Regions from separate parts of the Streptomyces sp. BJ20 genome, predicted to be linked through region 3. Evidence: riboswitches for the same ligand, from Rfam matches in the RefSeq annotation. Region 3 holds a riboswitch; each other region holds the start of a gene.

Region 1 (4,897 bases), 1.0 Mb from region 3:
CGACGAGGGCGCGCTGGCGCTCCCTGCCGTCGGGACCCGACTCGGCGTAGCCGGCGGAGACCACGACGAGGCCCTGGACGTCGTGCTCACCGCAGTCGGCGACGACCTCGGGGACCCGTTCTGCGGGCACCGCGACGACCGCCACGTCCACGGGCCCGTCGATGTCGCGTACGGAGCGGAAGGCGGGGACGCCGTCGAGCTCCTTCTGTCCTTCCGGGAGTGCCCCGTTGACGGCGTAGAGGCGGCCGGTGAAGCCGCCGTCGCGGATGTTGCCGAGGATGCTGCGTCCGACGCCGCCGGGGGCGCGGCCGGTGCCGATGACGGCGACCGCGCCGGGGGCGAGGAGCCGCTGCACGGAGCGGGCCTCCGCGCGCTGCTCGCGCGCGTACTGCACGGCCAGGGAGCGGTCGGTGGGTTCGAGGCCGAACTCCAGGCGGACGACGCCGTCCTCGAAGCTCCGCTTCTGGGTGTACCCGGCGTCGGTGAACACCTTGATCATCTTGGTGTTGGCGGGCAGCACCTCGGCGGCGAACCGGCGGATGCCGCGCTCCCGCGCGACCGCGGCGATGTGCTCCAGGAGGGCGGAGGCGACGCCCCGGCCCTGGTGGGCGTCCTGCACCAGGAAGGCGACCTCGGCCTCGTCGGCCTCCGCGCCGGTGGCGGGCCGCCCGCCGGCGCCGATGCGGTCGTAGCGCACGGTGCCGATGAACTCGTCCCCGACGGTCGCCGCGAGCCCGACCCGGTCCACGAAGTCGTGGTGGGTGAAGCGGTGCACGTCCTTGGCGGACAGCCGCGGGTAGGGCGCGAAGAACCGGTAGTACTTCGACTCGTCGGACACCTGCTCGTAGAAGCTGACCAGGCGCTCCGCGTCGTCGGCGGTGATGGGGCGGATGCGCGCGGTGCCGCCGTCGCGCAGCACCACGTCGGCCTCCCAGTGGGCGGGGTACTCGTGGCGGTCCGACGAGGTCTGCATGGGCCCCAGAGTACGGCTCGCTTTCGGCGGCGGCGCGAGGCAGTCTGTGGTGGACGACCGCCGGGCCGAGGCCGCGGCCCGGCGGTCGGGGGGCCGTCCCGGACGCCGCTCCGGGCACGCGCGCCACGATATGGAAGACTGGTCTAGACAACCCTGAACTGCGAAGGGCAGCAACACATGGCTGAGCGCCGCGTCAACGTCGGCTGGGCCGAGGGTCTCCACGCCCGCCCCGCCTCCATCTTCGTCCGAGCCGCCACGGCCGCAGGCGTCCCGGTGACGATCGCCAAGGCCGGGGGCACCCCCGTCAACGCGGCCTCGATGCTGGCCGTCCTGGGCCTGGGCGCCCAGGGCGGTGAGGAGATCGTCCTCGCCTCCGACGCCGAGGGCGCGGACGCCGCCCTCGACCGTCTGGCGAAGCTGGTCGCCGAGGGCCTCGAAGAACTCCCCGAGACCGTCTGAACCGCAATTCCGCACGCGACGGCCGTGCGGCACGGAAAGGCCCGCCCGGATCACCGGGCGGGCCTTTCCCTTTCCCATTTACGGGCAGCAGAAATAGCCCCCGCCATTTACGCCCTCTTTGTATACGGGACTCGTGTTAATGGCGCAGGCTCGGCATGTTTACGGGATGTTGCGAGTTCCTCACACGGTCCGTGCGGACGGCTCGGTCGGCGCCGGAGCCGAACCGCAGCCGGTGTCCGGCGTTCGCCTGCTCGGTGTGCAGCGCCGTGAGCGACCGCGCCCGCTCGCCGTCGCCGCGCGCCACGGCGTCCGCTATCGCGCCGTGCTCCGCCCAGTACGCGACCGGGTCGGGCGGCCCGTCGACCGCGTACATCCAGGCGATCTTGTGCCTGAGCTGGGTCAGCATCGACGTCAGGGCCGGGCTGCCGGAGGCCTGGGCGAGCGTCTCGTGGAACCAGCCGCCCAGTGAGCGCAGGTCGTCGCTGTTGCCCTGACGTGCGCGTTCCTGCCCCAGCCTGACCAGGCCGCGCAGCACCTTGAGATGGGCGTCGGTGCGCCGCTGGGCCGCCCGGGAGGCACCCAGGGGCTCCAGGAGCTGGCGCATCTCCAGCAGGTCGGCGGCCTCCTGCTCGGTGGGCTCGGCCACGCACGCGCCCGCGTGCCGCCGGGTCACCACGAACCCCTCGGCCTCCAGGGTGCGCAGCGCCTCACGGACGGGGACGCGGGAGACTCCGTAACGGCGGGCGAGCAGTTCCTCGGTGAGCCGGCCCCCGCGCTCGTAGACACCGGCGACGATGTCGTCCCGGATCGCCGTGCACACCGAGTGCGCGGGAATACGCATGACCGACCTCCGGCTTAATCCCCGTGAAACGCCGACGATTGACGTCCGTTCGTGACTCTATTGCAATCGACGACAATTTCCGACGGCGGACCGGAATCCATACATAATTTTTGGACAGGCGGCGCCCGCGCGGAAGGGTTCGAAAACGGCGAAAGCCCCGGCTCGTGGGAGCCGGGGCCGTGGAGGCGGGAGGGTGCGCCTCAGATGTTCACGCCGTGCGACCGGAGGTAGGAGACCGGGTCGAGGTCGGAGCCGTACTCGGCGGACATGCGCGCCTCGAAGTGCAGGTGGGCGCCGGTGACGTTGCCCGTGGCGCCGGACAGGCCGATCTGCTGGCCGGCGGTGACCTCCTGCCCCGCCGACACGGAGACGGACGACAGGTGCGCGTACTGGGTGTACGTGCCGTCGTGCATCTTGATGACGACCTGGTTGCCGTACGCGCCGCCCCAGCCGGCCTCGACGACCGTGCCGACGCCGACCGACTGGACGGGGGTGCCGCTCGCGGCGTGGAAGTCGATCCCGGTGTGGCTGCCGGACGACCAGATGGCGCCGCCGCTCTGATAGGCCGTCGAGACGTACGAGCCGGGGATCGGTGAGACGAAGGTGTTGAGGCGCTTGCGCTCCGCCTCACGCGCGGCGCGCTCCTTCTCGGCGCGGGCCTTCTCGGCCTCCTCGACCGCGCGTTCGCGGGCCGCCTCCTCGGCGGCCTTGCGCGCGGCCTCCTGGGCCGCCACGCGGGCGGCCTCGTGCTGGGCGGCGGCCTGGGCGTCGACGCGGTCGGCGACCACGTCGCCGAGGGTGACGACGGGGGTGAGGCCGGTCTGTGCCGCGGCCGGTTCGGCGGCGAGCGCGGGGGCCGCGAGGGAGCCGACGACGCCGGTGCCCGCGAGGGCCGCGACGCCCGCGACGCGGGCGGTGCCGCGCTGGACGCGGCTGGGACGACGGTGCTTCCCGGTGGCGCGGGTGAACGCCATGTACAGGCTGGTCCTTTCCTTCCCTCTCGCCTACCGGGTTAGCTGACGGGTTCGGAGCAGGAAGGTCTCCTACGGACCCCCTCGCGACACGCGCGGGCGTCCGATTCACCCCAGGGACTTCGTGTGGGTCCCCGGCTCCCCTGGCTCGCGCCGTACGGGGACTCGGCGATGACTGTCCGGTGCCGCGGATGCGGCGCACTGCCCGACGAACAGCCCGGACGAAACTAAGCGGGTCATCTCACAATCCTCAAACGAATCCCGGGTTTTGTAGCGCATCCCACAGGGCAGACAGGCAACCTCCGCCCCAATTCGGGCATAAGGGAGCCCCGGTGACGTTCCCGCCACCGGGGCCCTTCGCGTGCGCGTGTGCCGCTGCGGCCTACTCGGCCGTGACGACGGTGACTTCGCCGATCCCGAGCGCCTCCACGGGCGCCTTGATCTGCGCGGCGTCGCCGACGAGCACGGTCACCAGACGGTCCACCGGGAAGGCGTTCACGACGGCCGCCGTGGCCTCCACGGTGCCGGTCGCGGCCAACTGCCGGTACAGGTCGGCCTGGTAGTGGTCCGGCAGATGCTGCTCGACCTGGTCGGCCAGCGTGCTCGCGACGGCCGCGGCCGTCTCGTACTTGAGCGGCGCCACGCCCACCAGGTTCTGCACGGCGACGTCACGCTCCTCGTCGGTGAGGCCCTCGGCGGCCAGCGTGCGCAGCACGGTCCACAGGTCGTCCAGCGCGGGCCCGGTGTTGGGGGTGTCGACCGAGCCGCTGACGGCCAGCATCGACGCGCCCGTGCCGTCGGGGGCCGAGCGCAGCACCTGGCCGAACGCCCGTACGCCGTAGGTGTAGCCCTTCTCCTCGCGCAGGACGCGGTCCAGACGGGAGGTCAGGGTGCCGCCGAGGCAGTACGTGCCGAGCACCTGCGCGGGCCACACGCGGTCATGGCGGTCCGGGCCGGTACGGCCGATCAGCAGCTGCGTCTGCACGGCGCCGGGACGGTCCACGATGACGACGCGGCCGGTGTCGTCCGCGACCACGGGCGGGACGGGCCGCGGCTGCGCCTGGGAACCCGTCCAGGCGCCCAGGGTGTCGGCGAGCAGCGCGTCCAGGTCGACGCCGGTGAGGTCGCCCACCACCACGGCGGTCGCCGTGGCCGGGCGGACGTGCTTCTCGTAGAACCCGCGCACGGCCGCGGAGTCGATGCGCGCGACGGTCTCCTCGGTGCCCTGACGCGGGCGGGACATGCGCGCGCTCGCCGGGAACAGCTCCTTGGCGAGCTCCTTCGCGGCGCGGCGGGACGGGTTCGCCAGCTCGTGCGGGATCTCGTCGAGGCGGTTGCGGACCAGCCGCTCGATCTCGCTGTCGGCGAAGGCGGGCGCGCGCAGGGCGTCGGCCACCAGTCCGAGCCCCTTGGCGAGCCGCGAGGCGGGCACCTCCAGGCTGAGGCGGACGCCGGGGTGGTCGGCGTGCGCGTCGAGGGTGGCGCCGCAGCGCTCCAGCTCGGCGGCGAACTCCTCGGCGGAGTGCTTGTCGGTGCCCTCGGAGAAGGCGCGCGCCATGATCGTGGCGACACCGTCCAGGTCCTCCGGCTCCGCGTCCAGGGGCGCGTCGAGGACCACCTCGACGGCGACGACCTGCTGGCCGGGGCGGTGGC
Region 2 (4,897 bases), 2.0 Mb from region 3:
CGGCCCCGCCCCCGACTCGACGACCGTACGGAGGTCCTCCATCAGCGTGTTGAACCGCTTGACCGCGTTCGCCGACCGGGCCGCCATGCCGTACGCCTCGTCGACGCGGCGCAGCGCCTGCGGGAAGCTGATCTTCTCCCGCTGGGCGAGCGCGTCGATCATGGCCTCGGCGCGGTCGCCGATGCCGCGCTTGGGCACGTTGAGGATGCGGCGCAGCGGCACCGAGTCCTCCGGGTTGGCCAGCACCCGCAGGTAGGCCAGGACGTCCCGGACCTCCTTGCGCTCGTAGAAGCGCACGCCGCCGACGACCTTGTACGGCAGGCCGACACGGATGAAGATCTCCTCGAAGACACGGGACTGGGCGTTGGTGCGGTAGAAGACGGCGACGTCGCCGGCCTTGGCCTCGCCCGCGTCCGTGAGGCGGTCTATCTCGTCGGCGACGAACTGCGCCTCGTCGTGCTCGGTGTCCGCGACGTAGCCCGTGATGCGCGTGCCCTCGCCCGCGTTGGTCCACAGGTTCTTCGGGCGGCGGGACTCGTTGCGCTCGATGACGGCGTTGGCGGCGGACAGGATCGTCTGCGTGGAGCGGTAGTTCTGCTCCAGCAGGATCGTCGTCGCGTCCGGGTAGTCCTCCTCGAACTGGAGGATGTTGCGGATCGTCGCGCCGCGGAAGGCGTAGATGGACTGGTCGGCGTCGCCCACCACGCACAGCTCGGCGGGCGGCACCTCGGCCTCCGGCGGGACGTCGACGGGGTGCTCGGAGGCGCCCCCGACCAGCTCACGCACCAGGGCGTACTGGGCGTGGTTGGTGTCCTGGTACTCGTCGACCAGGACGTGCCGGAAGCGGCGGCGGTAGTGCTCGGCGACGTCGGGGAAGGCACGGAGCAGATTGACCGTCGTCATGATCAGGTCGTCGAAGTCCAGCGCGTTCGCCTCGCGCAGCCGCGACTGGTAGAGCGCGTAGGCCTGGGCGAGGGTCTTCTCGAAACCGTCGCTCGCCTGGGCGGCGAAGTCCTCCTCGTCGATCAGCTCGTTCTTCAAGTTGCTGATCTTGGCGCTGAAGGACTTCGGCGGGAAGCGCTTGGGGTCGAGGTCCAGGTCGCGGCAGACGAGCGCCATCAGACGCTTGGAGTCGGCGGCGTCGTAGATCGAGAAGGACGACGTGAAGCCGAGCTTCTTGGACTCGCGTCGCAGGATGCGGACGCACGCGCTGTGGAAGGTCATGACCCACATCGCGTTCGCCCGGGGCCCGACGAGCTGCTCGACGCGCTCCTTCATCTCGCCCGCGGCCTTGTTGGTGAAGGTGATCGCGAGGATCTGGCCGGGGTGGACGTCCCGCTCGGCGAGCAGGTAGGCGATGCGGTGGGTGAGCACGCGGGTCTTGCCGGACCCGGCTCCGGCGACGATGAGCAGGGGGGAGCCGGAGTGCACGACCGCGGCGCGCTGGTTGTCGTTCAGCCCTTCCAGCAGCGCGGCGGAGTCGATCACCGGGCGCGGGGCGCCGTCCCGGTAGTAGGTGTCCCGCTCCGGGGGCACGTCGAACTTCCCGCCGAACAGGTCGTCCGGGAGAGGCTCCGGGGCGTGCTCGTCCTCGGGTGGCGGCGGGGGCTCGTCCGCCGGGCCGCGCTGGGCCTGGAGGTCCGCCAGGAAGCTGTCGTCAAAGAGGCTGCTCATCGCTCTCCGAGTCTAGGGTGCTCCACCGACAACCCGGGGCCGCCCCGGAAACATCCGCCCGCCCCTCCCGGAGGCGCCACGGCGGGCACCCTCCACGGTCGGCGCCTCACCCTGCGTGACGCCCACAGGAAGGTCACGAAAATGTATCGGGCATATCACCCATCAACCTTCACAAGGGCCACACCAGTTGGCTACCGTGCGGTCCGGGCCGCTCGTCCCCCGCCGGCGAACCTCGCCGGGCCGCGCGGCCTCCGCCGAGTCCGTCTCTGTCCGCCGTGGCAGCCGGAGCCGGGGACCCACCGAGACATGGGGTGAATCGGCCCACTCCCTCAGGGAAGCGGCCGTAGGGCAACCCTTCCGAACCACCCGCCCGAACCCGACAGCTAACCCGGTAGGCGGAGCACTGGAAGGAGTCGCCTCCCTTGGCGTCGCACCGCAAGTCGCGCACCCCGGGCACGCGCGTGGCAGGCATACGCACCCCGGCCCTCGCCACGGCCGCGCTCACCTCCGTGGCCCTGCTCTCCCAGACCGCCGAGGCCGCTCCCGTCGAGGACCGGCCGAGCCTGGAGGAGGTCGAGAAGAAGGTCGGCGACCTCTACCGCCAGGCCGAGTCGGCGACCGAGAAGTACAACGCTGCCAAGGAGAAGACGGGCAAGCAGCGCAAGCGCGTCGACACCCTCCTCGACGACGTGGCGAAGCGCACACAGAAGCTGAACGAGGCCCGCTCGGAGCTGGGCTCCTACGCCGCCGCCCAGTACCGCACCGGCGCGGGCATGCCGGACACCGCGACGTTCCTGCTCGCGGAGACGCCGCAGGACATCTTCGACCAGCGTCAGGTGCTGGACCGGATGACCGGCCGCCAGAAGGCGGCGGTGGACGACTACGTCACCCAGCAGACCGAGACGATGAAGAAGCGGCAGGAGGCCACCGAGAGCCTCCGCACGCTCACCGAGACGCAGGGCGACCTGAAGACGGCCAAGGCCACGGTCCAGAAGAAGCTCGCCGACGCGCGCGAACTGCTGTCGAAGCTGACCGCGGAGGAGAAGGCGCGGCTCGCCGCGATCGAGAAGCGCAAGCAGGAGGAGGCCGCCCGCAAGGCCGCGGAGCTGGCCTGGCAGCAGGCGGAGCAGGAGCAGGCCCGCGAGGAGGCCGCGCAGCAGGGCGGCGGCACCTCGGAGGGCTCCGGGTCGACCGGCTCGACCGAGACCCCGCCGGCCGACTCGTCGTACGGCACCAAGGCGGAGAAGGCCATCGCCTTCGCCCGCGCGCAGATCGGCAAGCCGTACGTCTGGGGTGCGACCGGTCCCGGATCCTACGACTGCTCGGGGCTGACCCAGGCCGCATGGAAGGCCGCCGCCGTCTCCCTGCCGCGCACCACCTACGACCAGGTGAACGCGGGCACCACCGTCCCGGTGTCCCAGGCCCAGCCCGGCGACCTGGTCTTCTTCTACGACGACGTCACCCACGTGGGCATCTACATCGGCAACGGCATGATGATCCACGCCCCGAAGCCGGGCACGTACGTCCGCGAGGAGTCGATCTACTACGACGGCGACTCCGCGATCCACAGCATCGTCCGCCCGGCCTGACGGGCCTCTCGACGCGCGGACGCGGAACCGCCGACCGGGCCGGTGACGGCTCGGCCGGCGGTTCCGTGCCGACGGCGGTGCCCGGCGTCCCGGGACGCGAGCTCAGGTCCAGAGGACCGCGATGAAGACGTTCGCCACGGTCAGCAGGCCGACCAGGCCGAAGACGCCCTTGTCCACCTTCTCCTCGTCCCGCTTCACGTAGACCAGGCCCAGGATCACGATCAGCAGCGCCAGCTTCACGCCGATCTTGATGTGGTCGACGGAGTGGTCCTGAGCCTCGTTGAGGCCCACGAGGGCGACGCCTGTGACCAGCATCGTCAGCGCGCCGTGCAGCATCGCGGGGACGAAGCGGGCGGTGCCCGCGCCCATCGCCTTCATCTGGGTGAGGAAGCCGCCGAGCAGCGACGCGATGCCGATGATGTGCAGACCGACGAATATGTGGAGGAGTACGTCCATGAGGCCGGAGCCTAGCCAGGGGCGTTCCCTAGCATTCCGCCGCCCTCGCCTTTCCCACCTTCACCACATCGGTCATCACCCTGAGTGAGAACGCTGCACCACGCACGACTCAATGGTCACTTACGGTCACCCGACGGTCCGTGGACGACAGTTCCGCACAACCCGTATCCCGCGCCGCGCGGCCGGGCCTAGCGTCCTGCCCCAGGTGACCGGCTCCGCATCGCCGCTCGGGCCAGGAGCGGCGGCCGGACACCACCGCCGAGGAAAGGGTCCGGCGGCGGACGGCTCCCCTGTCTCCCCGCCGCCGGACCGCCGGGCAGTCGTCCGGGCTCGGCGGGCGTCACGGAGAGGACGGCTGCAAGGGTGGCAGCGCACCGCAGGTCACGGCAGCGCCCGGTGGGCGGCACCACGGCCCGCGCGGCCGTCACCGTCGTCCTGGCGGGAACGGCCACGGCGGCCGGTTTCGACGGAGCGGCACACGCGGCTCCGCGGCCGGCGCCCGCGGGCGCCGACGTGGACCGCCTGTACCGCGAGGCCGAGGTCGCCACCGAGAAGTACAACGGCGCCAAGGAGAGGGCGGATTCGGCGCGGGAGCGGCTGCGCGACCTCCAGGACGAGACGGCCCGCGCCCAGGCGCGGCTCAACAAGGCCCGCGAGGCCCTCGGGGCGGTCGCGGCGGCGCAGTACCGCGCCGGGGGCCTCGACCCCGCCCTGCGGCTGATGCTGTCCGACGACCCGGACGCCTACCTCGACGGCGCGGCCCTCGCCGAACGCGCCGGCAGCCGCCACCACGCCGAGCTGGGCCGGGTGCGCGCCCAGCTCCGGGAGATCGAGAAGCTGCGCGGCGCGGCCCGCGTCGAGGTGAAGACGCTCACCACCCGCCGGGCCGAACTCGGGCGCCACAGGCGGACGATCACCGAGAAGCTGTCCGCCGCCCGCCAGGCGCTGTCCCGGATGTCACCCGAGGAGCGCGCCGGGATCACCGGCGGCACGGGCCGTACCGCCGCCCGCTCGGCCGGCGGTACGGCCCGGGACACCGCCCTGTCCCTGTCGCAGGCGCCGAACGCCCGCGCCGCGCAGGCCGTCGCGTACGCGCACCAGAAGCTCGGCAGCCCCTATGTGTGGGGCGCGACCGGCCCGGACGCCTTCGACTGCTCGGGCCTCGTGCTGGCCGCATA
Region 3 (4,897 bases):
GACGTCGTCCCGGCGGATCTCCAGGGTGCCGCGCGGCGGGAGCGGCGGCCACGGCTGCTCCGGGTCGGCGGGCACCTTCAGGCCGAGGGAGAGACCCGCGCGCAGGGCGACGCGGGTGTGCCCCTCGGGCGAGAGGTGCAGCCGGTCGGCGTCCCACGCCCTGCGGTCCTGCACGCTGCGCAGCGACCACAGGTCGAGCACGGGGCAGCCGTACCGGTCGGCGACCGCCCTCACGTGCCCGTTGTACGTGGCGATCTTGCCGCGCAGATGCTTGAGCAGCGGGACGCGGCGGGTGTCGAACCCGGTCGTCACCAGGACCGTGCCGGCTGCCGCCGTGAGCCGGGCGACCGCCTCCTCGAAGCGCTCGGCCACCTCGTCCGGATCGGTACCCGGGCGCAGGATGTCGTTGCCGCCCGCGCAGAAGGAGACCAGGTCCGGGGCGAGTTCGACGGCCCGGGAGACCTGGTCGGCCACGATCTGGTCCAGCAGCTTGCCGCGTACGGCGAGGTTGACGTACCGGAAGTCGCCCTCGGGCCTGCGGTCCGCGAGCAGAACGGCGAGCCGGTCGGCCCAGCCGACGAACGCCCCGTCGGGGCCGGGGTCGCCGACTCCCTCGGTGAAGCTGTCCCCCACCGCCACGTACGACCCGATCACTGTTGCCTTGTCACTCTTCGAATCGTCTGCCACAGCCGGACATGATTCACCTTCGGATGTGACCTACGCGACCGTAGGCGGGGGTTGACGCGCGGTGAGATAAGCCACTTCAAGGTTTGGCCAAGCCAGGAATAGGTACGGCCCCGCGCCCGGAACGGGCCCCGGACACACCGGAGGCCGGCCCCGTGGATCGGGGCCGGCCTCCGGCGCGCGTGTCAGGAAGGGGTGCCGCGAGGGGTCAGAGGGAGACGCCCTTGCCGCGCAGGTACGAGACCGGGTCCACGTCCGAGCCGTAGTTCGGGCTGGTGCGGATCTCGAAGTGCAGGTGCGGGCCGGTCACGTTGCCGGTCGCACCGGAGAGACCGACCTGCTGACCGGCGGTCACCGTCTGGCCCGCCGAGACGGACAGCGAGGACAGGTGGGCGTACTGGGCGTAGTGGCCGTCGTTCAGCTGGATGACGACCTGGTTGCCGTACGCGCCGCCCCAGCCGGCGGAGACGACGGTGCCGGCGCCGACGGCCTTCAGGGAGGTGCCCGTCGGGACGCTGAAGTCGACACCGGTGTGGTAGCCGCTGGACCACATGCTGCCGGCCACCTTGTAGGCGGTGCCGACGCCGCCGCCGGGCACCGGCGAGGTGAAGCCGGAGGCGGGGGCGGTCTGCGTGGACGCCTCGTTGGAGGACGCCTCATTGGAGGAGGACTCCTCGGCGGCCTTCTGCACGGGCTTCTCGGCCGGCTTCTCGGCCGGCTTCTCGGCCTTGGGCGCGGCGGGCTTGGCGGCCTGCGGCGAAGTGGACTGCCTCGGGGCGCTCTTGGCGGCCTTGCCGTCGATGGAGAGCTTCAGGCCCGGGTGGATCAGCGACGGGTCGTCCCCGACGGCCTCGCGGTTGTCCGCGTAGAGCTGCTTCCAGCCACCGTCGACGTGCTCGGCCTCGGCGATCTTGGCGAGGTAGTCGCCGGCCTTCACGGTGTACGTGCGGGCCTCGTCACCCTTTTCGGCCTTGGCCTGCTGGCCGGTGACGGCCAGCGACCGGACCGACGCCTCGGGGGCGGACTGCGGCGTCGCGGCGTGCGCGCCGGTGGCGCCGAGGAACGGCAGGGCGAGAGCGGCGCCACCGGTTCCGGCGACGGCGATGGAGCGGGTGAAACGCTGAGCCTTGGTACGGCGGTGCTTACCCTTCGCGGGCATGACGAATTCCTCTCCGGCGCCTACGAGGTGAGCTGTCGGGTGCGGACTGGAGATGTCCGGCCGCGTTGCCGCGCGGCTTAACCCCAAGCCTGTTTCCGGGGCCCGGAACAGGCAGTTGTACCTGTGGGTCCCCCGCTCCTGCCGTACGTCGGGTCAGTGTGTGCGGGCTCCGGGCGGCGGCAGGATTAGGCGTCCGTCCGGATCGGTTGGGAACGTAAGCGACCTCGACGCGGCGAAACAAGCGCGGGTTCCGGCGAACCCGCTTTTTCCGTGATCGAAAGGGGGGAACGACGTCACCGTGCGTCGATCTCGCGAGCGACTCGCTGGTGAAATCCCTTGTTGCGAAGGGAAATTACGTGAGCATGGCGACAGCACACGGTCACCGGTATGACGATGCTCACGCACCTCCTCCCCAATTCCATTACTATCGGGGCACGTTGTCCTCAAGGGTTCTATTCGGACACATCACCTTATTCACGTCGAAGCTGGATGGGGCAGCCGCCGCAATCGCGACATCTCGATCTTGGCGCGACAGACCCGGAATCTGCCCCTCATGAACAAACAGAAAGCGACACAATCCAACGTCGCCAGGGCGGTCGGCAACTCATTGCCCTTGGCAGCCATGTCGTATCGTCGAGTGGTGCCCGTCGGCGAGCCGCGGCGACGGCGCGGAGTGGGAGGAGCCGTCCGTGACGCAGGAGATCCCGTCGACCGAGCCCCAGCTGACCGGGGTGCGCAACTTCCGCGACGTGGGCGGACTGCCCACGGTGGACGGCCGTCGGGTGCGGCACGGGGTGCTGTTCCGCAGCGGTCACCTCGCCCACGCCACCGCGGAGGACGCCGCCTTCCTGGCCTCGCTCGGTCTGCACACCGTGTTCGACTTCCGCAACACGGCCGACCAGAAGCTGGAGGGCCCGGACGTCTCGCTGCCGGGCGTGCGCAACGTCAACCTGCCGCTGAGCGACCCGGCCGACGGCGCGGAGTTCTGGAAGATGGTGCGCGACGGCGACCTGGACCAACTGCGCTCGATCCTCGCCGACGGCCAGGGCGCCGACCGGATGATCACCTCGTACCGCATGATCGTCAAGGAGCGCACCTCCGAGCACTCCCAGGTGCTGCGCGCGCTCGCCGAGGACAGCGTCCCCGCGCTGATGCACTGCGCGGCCGGCAAGGACCGCGCGGGTCTCTCCGTGGCGGTGACCCTGCTCGCCGTGGGTGTGGAGCGCGACGCGATCGTCGAGGACTATCTGAAGTCCAACGCCAAGCACCGCCGCTACAAGGTGCGGCGCAGCGGCAGCTCCCCCGACGCCTACTCCCCCGAGGTCATGGAGCTGCTCAGCCCGCTCTTCGACGCGCGCGAGGAGTATCTGGCGGCCGCCTTCGACACGGTCGAGGAGACCTGGGGCGGCGTGGACGCCTACCTGGAGCAGGGACTCGGGCTCACCCCGGCCCACCGGGAGCGGCTGCGCGAGCGGCTGCTCGACTGACACCCGCCCCCGTTCTCGCCCCCCGTGGCCGCTACTTCTTCGGCGCGATCTCGAAGAGGAAGTAGATGAAGGCCGCGAAGAGGTGCCCGACCACGACGTAGACGAACAGCCTCACCCAGAGGGCCCGCGGGAACTTCTCCTCCATGTCTTTGCCGGTCACGGTGTCTCTCCATGGGTCGGGCCCAGGCACAGGGCGGCCATGGGACTCTGCAGCAGGGTGTGCACGAACAGCAGCTCGACCCCGTCGGGGTCCTGCGCGGCGATGCGGTGCGGGGTGAGCGAGTCGAAGTGGGCGCTGTCGCCCGGGGACAGGCGGTGGAGGGTGTCCCCGAGGCGCAGCCGCAGCCGCCCCTTGAGGACGTAAAGCCACTCCTCGCCGGGGTGGACGCGCACGATGTCGCCCTGGGAGCCGTGCGGCACGTGCACCCGCAGCGCCTGCATGCCGCGCCCGGCGGCCCCGGCCTGCCAGTACGTCCAGCCGCCGGCCGCCGTGGGTTCCATGTCGGCGGCGCGCACCACGGCGTCCCGGTCGGCGGCCGACTCCCCGAGCAGCTCGGAGACGGTCGTACCGTAGATCCGCGCCAGGGAGAGCAGCATCGGCAACGAGGGCTGGCGCTGTCCGGTCTCCAGCCGGGAGAGGTGGGCGGGTGACAGGCCCGCCTGCCGTGCGGCGGCCTCCAGTGTCAGGGAGGCCCGCCGGCGCAGGGCACGCAGCTGAGGAGCGACCGCGGGGAGGGCCTCGGCAGGCTCGTCCCGCGGCTCGGTCTCGGAGGAGCTCATGCCTCCATTGAGCACCGGTCTTTGCCTTTCGGGCAATTTCCTTGCCTCAGAGGCAAAGCGCATGCGCTCCTCGCGCGGTCAGCGGTTGGCGACCGCCTGCTTCACCAGGGTCCTGCCGAAGTCCCAGATGAGCCCGCCCTCGTGAGCGTCGTCCATCACCGCCGTGAAGGCGCCCACGAACCGGTCCACGTCCCCCTCGTCGACGATCAGCGGAGGGATCAGCTTGATCACCTCCAGGTGGTCCCCGGACACCTGCGTGAGGATACGGTGCCGCTGGAGCAGCGGCACCACCACCATCTGCGCGAACAGCCCCTTGCGGGCCGCCTGGAGCATGGCCCAGCGCGAGCGCAGCTTCAGCGAGCGGGGCCGGCCGAACTCGATGCCGATCATCAGGCCCCGGCCGCGGACGTCGGCGAGCAGCTCGTAGCGGTCGGTCAGGGCGGCCAGCCGGGTCCGCAGCAGGTCCCCGACCCCGCGCACGTGCGCCACGATCTGCTCGTCCTCCATGACCGACAGCACCGCGAGGCCCGCCGCCATGGCCTGCGCGTTCGCGCCGAAGCTGGCGGAGTGCACCAGCACCCGGTCCATCGACGAGAAGACCTTCCTGAAGATCCAGTCCTTGCCGAGCGTGGCCCCCACCGGCACGTACCCGCCGGACAGCGCCTTGGCCACGCACACCAGGTCCGGCTCCACGCCCTCCTCGTGCTGGTAGGCGTAGAAGTCGCCGGTGCGGCCGAGCCCGGTCTGCACCTCGTCGGCGATCAGCAGCGCCTTGTACCGGTGCAGC
Region 4 (4,897 bases), 2.2 Mb from region 3:
CATGGTGGAGAAGGGGCACTCGGAGACGTCGTGGCCGTTGACGGTCACGGTGATGCGCAGGTCGTAGCCGCCGGGCTCCTCACCGGAGTCGTCCAGGTACGGCAGCAGGCCGTGGGTGCGCGCGGGCGGGGCGACGCGGGCCTCGTCCAGGGCGTCCAGCGGGGTGATCCACGCCGACACCGAGGTGGCGAAGGACTTGCCGAGGAACGGGCCGAGGGGCACGTACTCCCAGGCCTGGATGTCGCGGGCGGACCAGTCGTTGAGCAGGCACAGGCCGAACACGTGGTCGCGGTAGGCGCTCAGCGGCACGGGCCGGCCCTGCGCTGAGGGGACGCCGACGACGAAGCCGACCTCGGCCTCGATGTCCAGCCGCACGGACGGGCCGAAGACGGGGGCCGCGTCGGCGGGCGCCTTGCGCTGCCCGGAGGGGCGCACGACGTCGGTGCCGGACACCATCACGGTGCCGGAGCGGCCGTGGTAACCGATCGGCAGGTGCTTCCAGTTGGGGGTCAGGGAGTCGGCGGCGTCGGGGCGGAAGATCTGCCCGACGTTCCGCGCGTGGTTCTCCGAGGCGTAGAAGTCGACGTAGTCCGCGACCTCGAACGGCAGATGGAGGGTCACCTCGGACAGCGGGTGGAAAAAGGGTTCGACGGTCTCCCGGTGCGCCGGGACCGTCACCCACGCGGTGAGCGCGCGCCGCACGTCCGACCAGGCCGTGCGGCCCGCCGCGAGAAGCGGGTTGAGGGTGGGGCGGGCGAGCAGGGAGGCGTAGGGGGAACCCAGGGCGTGTGCCGCCGCGCCGGCGTCGAGGACGTGGTCGCCCAGCCGGACGCCCACGGTGCGCTCCGCCGAACCGGGGAGCGAGAAGACGCCGTACGGCAGGTTGTGCGGGCCGAAGGGGTCGCCCTCGGGGACATCGAAGGGGGGCATCGGGTGCTGCCTCGCTTTCGTGTGCGCGGGTGGGCCACGTGTCCGTGGCCGTGCCACACGTTACGGGGTCGCGTCCCGGTGGGCTCCTGTTATAGGGGACGACTCCCGGAGCCGGGGCCGGGGGGAGCGCACCCTGTTCCGGTCAAAAGGGAAAACGGGCCTCAACCGGTCGCGTATTGCCGGTACAAGAAGGCAAAACGCACCCAATGCGCGGGCATACGGGCGCGGTGAATCGGACGGTCCTCTTGTCCGTATTCTCTGATCATGGCCGCACCCACCGATTGTTCTCTCATCGCCACCGACCTGGACGGGACGCTGCTGCGCGGTGACGACACCCTCTCCGACCGCTCCCTCGCCGCCCTCGCCCGTGCCGGGCGGGCCGGTGTCCGGCACCTCGTGGTGACCGGCCGGCCGGCCCCCAGGGTGCGGCCGCTGCTCGACGACCTCGGCTGCACGGGGCTCGCGGTGTGCGGACAGGGTGCGCAGGTCTACGACGCCGCCGCGCGGCGGATGCTGTGGTCGGTCCGGCTGGACCGGGAGCTGGCGGAGACCGCGCTCGGCAAGATCGAGGCCGAGGTGGGGGAGGTGTACGCCGCGGTCGACCAGGACGGGGTCGACGGGGTGACGCTGATCGAGCCGGGCTACCGGATGCCGCACCCGACGCTGCCGGCGGTGCGGGTGGAGCGGCGCGACGACCTGTGGGCGCGGCCGATCAGCAAGGTGCTGCTGCGCCACCCGGAGCTGTCGGACGATGCCCTGGCGGCGGCGGCCCGGTCCGTGGTCGGCTCGCTGGCCACGGTCACCATGTCGGGGCCGGGCACGGTGGAGCTCCAGCCGTGCGGGGTCACCAAGGCGACCGGTCTCGCGCTGGCCGCCGAGCACCTGGGGGTGCGCCCCGGGGAGACGGTCGCCTTCGGGGACATGCCGAACGACATCCCCATGTTCCGGTGGGCGGGCCACGGCGTCGCCATGGCCAACGCGCACCCCGAGCTGAAGGCGGTGGCCGACGAGGTCACCCTGTCGAACGAGGACGACGGCGTGGCCGTCGTCCTCGAGCGACTCTTCGGGCAGACGGCCGGTCTCGGCCGTCAGAGGTCGGCTCAGTACGCGCCGAAGACGTTGTCGATCGAGCCGTAGCGGTCGGCGGCGTAGTTGCAGGCCGCGGCGATGTTGGCGACCGGGTCGAACGGGTCGAAGGCGGTGCCGGGCACGTGGTACGCCTGGAAGGTCGGGTCGATGACCTGGAGCAGGCCCTTCGACGGGGTGCCCTTCGCGGCGTTGGAGTCCCACAGGTTGATGGCGGCCGGGTTGCCGGACGACTCCCGCATGATGTTGCGGTGGATGGAGTCGTAGGAGCCGGGGATGCCGTTCTGCGCCATGACGTCCATCGCCTCGCGGATCCAGCCGTCGAGGTTGTCCGGGTACGCGGTCGTGGAGGCGGCGGTCGTGGTCTGGGCCGAGGGGGCCGCGGAGGCGCTGGTGGCGCCGAACAGCGGCAGCGCGACCACGGCGACGCCGGTGCCGGCGACGGCGAGGGTGCGGACGAGGCGGCGACGCGACGAAGCGATGACGGGCATGTCTGGGTTCCTCTCCTACGCCTGCGAGGTGAGCTGTCGGGTTCGGGCGGGAGAGTGCCCGGCCGTGCCCCTGCGGGCATGGCTTCACCCCGAGCCGTCCCGGCGCGGTGTCCGGTACGGCGGCTTACCTGGGTCCCCCGCTCCTGCCGTGCGTGAGTTGGTCGTCGGGTGTGATGCGGGTGGCGGCAGGACTCGGCGTCCACCCGGCAGGCCCGGAACGTATGCGAGAGCACATGTCGGGAACAAGTGCGACGATCACGCAGAACACCGTTTGATCTTGAGATGGGTGGTTTTGCGCCCTTGATCCTTTGCGATCGCCAAGCGTCAACTCCGTTGTGTGGAGCGGGGAGACGGGTGTGTGCGAGGGTGTCCCGGAGGCCGCCGGGTGCGTGACTCACCTCACGGGACGGCGGCCGTGGGCGCGTTTGCGACCAAGAGGAATTCGCCCACCAATGACGGCAAATCGGACTCGGGGGTGGTGCAGGATGGTTCACGGGTCACTGTGTCCGGGAAGCCGAGGTATGTCCGTTGTTATCAGCCGATCAAAAACACTCCGCTTCTGATCCCGTATCGCCCTTCTTGTGACCCCGGGCCCTGGCGGTGATCGAAACCTGACCGGATACGCTGACTCGAGTGGTGGCAGCGACCTATCGACAAACCGTGTAACCGCCAGCAGACACCAGCAGACAGGAGACCCCTCGTGACCGTCGTCGGGCCGTTCGGGCTGAGCGTGCGGGACCAGGCTCTGGAAGCCGATGTCCAGGCCGGATTGACGGCTGTCGAGGAAGGGCTGCTCGAAGCCACCAAGAGCGAGGTGCCGTTCATCACGGAGGCCGCCCAGCACCTGGTGCGGGCCGGCGGCAAGCGGTTCCGCCCACTGCTCGTCATGCTCTCCGCCCGGTTCGGCGACCCCTACGCGCCCGGCGTCGTGCCGTCGGCCGTCGTGGTGGAGCTCACCCATCTGGCCACGCTGTACCACGACGACGTGATGGACGAGGCCGAGGTGCGCCGGGGCGTCGCGAGCGCGAACACCCGCTGGGGCAACTCGGTCGCCGTGCTCACCGGCGACTTCCTCTTCGCCCGCGCCTCGCACATCCTGGCCGACCTCGGCCCGGAGGCCGTGCGGGTGCAGGCCGAGGCGTTCGAGCGGCTGGTCACCGGCCAGATCCTGGAGACCGCGGGCCCGCAGGACGGCCGCGACCCGGTCGACCACTACCTGGACGTGCTCGGCGGCAAGACCGGCTCCCTGGTCGCCGTCTCCTGCCGGTTCGGCGCGATGATGTCCGGCGCCGACGAGACCGTCGTCGACGTCCTCACCCAGTACGGCGAGCGGCTCGGCGTCGCCTTCCAGCTCGCCGACGACGTCCTCGACATCGCCTCCGACTCCCACGAGTCCGGCAAGACCCCCGGCACCGACCTGCGCGAGGGCATCGCCACCCTCCCGGTGCTGCGGCTGCGCGAGCGGGCCGCCCGGCTCGGGCTCGCCGAGGACCTCGCCCTGTGCGAGCTGCTCGACTCCGACCTCACCGACGACGCCCGGCACGCCGAGGCGCTGCGCCTGCTGCGCGCCCACCCCGCGCTCGGCCAGGCCCGCCGGGACACCGTGCGCTACGCCGAGGAGGCGCGCGCCGCCCTCGCCCCGCTGCCCGACGGGCCCGCCAAGTCGGCGCTCGTCGAGCTGTGCGACGCCGTGGTGCACCGGGCCGGCTGACCCGCCCCCGCCGTCCCCGTACGCCTCCGGCACCCGGGTGACCCCTACGGGGCGGGGGAGGCTCCCTCGTCCCGTGTCATACCGCAGCAGTACGCGCGGTTGAGCCCGCGGTCTGACGATTCCGTCCCGCGGTTTTGGTCAGATGGACCACGACGGACAACACCACTTCTCACCGGTTCGGGTGAGAATGGCGGCTCGGGCCGAACTGGTGCGACGACACGGGACGGAAGCCGCCGCGACGACGGAGGGCACACATGGCACCGTACGAATCCTACGACACGACGACCGCGGGGGAGGTCGAGGAGCCGCGCGCCGGGCGCCGCAAGGCCGCGCGATACGTGGTCCCCGTCACCGTGATGGGCGTGGCGGCCGCGACGATCGGACTCGTCCCGGCGCTCGCCGACTCCGGCGACCCCGACCTGCCGGACATCACCGCGGCGCAGCTCATCGACAAGATCGCGCAGTCGGACGTGGAGCGGCTGTCCGGCACCGTGAAGATCACCACCGATCTGGGGCTGCCGAGCCTCGGCGGGCTGGAGAGCGGCCTGCTGTCCGGCGCGACGGGCGGCGAGGACGGCGAGGGCGGCTCCTCCGCCGACCCGTCCGGCCGGCTCACCGAGCTGGCGTCCGGCACGCACACCCTGCGCGTCGCCGCCGACGGCCCGGACCGCCAGAAGCT

Evidence for each region. A riboswitch is a leader RNA that binds a small molecule or an ion and turns the genes downstream of it on or off. The one in region 3 is predicted to bind cyclic di-AMP.
Region 1: another riboswitch for cyclic di-AMP. It lies ahead of MTR79_RS08290 (M23 family metallopeptidase); the one in region 3 lies ahead of MTR79_RS12750 (M23 family metallopeptidase).
Region 2: another riboswitch for cyclic di-AMP. It lies ahead of MTR79_RS03755 (C40 family peptidase); the one in region 3 lies ahead of MTR79_RS12750 (M23 family metallopeptidase).
Region 4: another riboswitch for cyclic di-AMP. It lies ahead of MTR79_RS02790 (transglycosylase SLT domain-containing protein); the one in region 3 lies ahead of MTR79_RS12750 (M23 family metallopeptidase).

What each region holds. Positions count from the first base shown of each region.
Region 1 is NZ_CP094918.1:1,793,069-1,797,965, reverse strand. It holds gene MTR79_RS08305 (bifunctional GNAT family N-acetyltransferase/acetate--CoA ligase family protein) at 1-973, opposite strand, end outside; gene MTR79_RS08300 (HPr family phosphocarrier protein) at 1,151-1,432, shown strand; gene MTR79_RS08295 (GntR family transcriptional regulator) at 1,569-2,273, opposite strand; gene MTR79_RS08290 (M23 family metallopeptidase) at 2,474-3,247, opposite strand; cyclic di-AMP (ydaO/yuaA leader) riboswitch at 3,260-3,425, opposite strand; gene MTR79_RS08285 (pitrilysin family protein) at 3,627-4,897, opposite strand, start outside.
Region 2 is NZ_CP094918.1:776,632-781,528, reverse strand. It holds gene pcrA (DNA helicase PcrA) at 1-1,674, opposite strand, end outside; cyclic di-AMP (ydaO/yuaA leader) riboswitch at 1,917-2,089, shown strand; gene MTR79_RS03755 (C40 family peptidase) at 2,097-3,263, shown strand; gene MTR79_RS03750 (hypothetical protein) at 3,366-3,719, opposite strand; gene MTR79_RS03745 (C40 family peptidase) at 4,083-4,897, shown strand, end outside.
Region 3 is NZ_CP094918.1:2,808,657-2,813,553, reverse strand. It holds gene MTR79_RS12755 (SGNH/GDSL hydrolase family protein) at 1-654, opposite strand, end outside; gene MTR79_RS12750 (M23 family metallopeptidase) at 893-1,843, opposite strand; cyclic di-AMP (ydaO/yuaA leader) riboswitch at 1,848-2,012, opposite strand; gene MTR79_RS12745 (tyrosine-protein phosphatase) at 2,533-3,330, shown strand; gene MTR79_RS12740 (DUF6126 family protein) at 3,362-3,490, opposite strand; gene MTR79_RS12735 (XRE family transcriptional regulator) at 3,487-4,110, opposite strand; gene MTR79_RS12730 (aspartate aminotransferase family protein) at 4,189-4,897, opposite strand, start outside.
Region 4 is NZ_CP094918.1:584,237-589,133, forward strand. It holds gene fahA (fumarylacetoacetase) at 1-930, opposite strand, end outside; gene MTR79_RS02785 (HAD family hydrolase) at 1,195-2,067, shown strand; gene MTR79_RS02790 (transglycosylase SLT domain-containing protein) at 2,031-2,507, opposite strand; cyclic di-AMP (ydaO/yuaA leader) riboswitch at 2,513-2,681, opposite strand; gene MTR79_RS02795 (polyprenyl synthetase family protein) at 3,208-4,218, shown strand; gene MTR79_RS02800 (DUF2092 domain-containing protein) at 4,473-4,897, shown strand, end outside.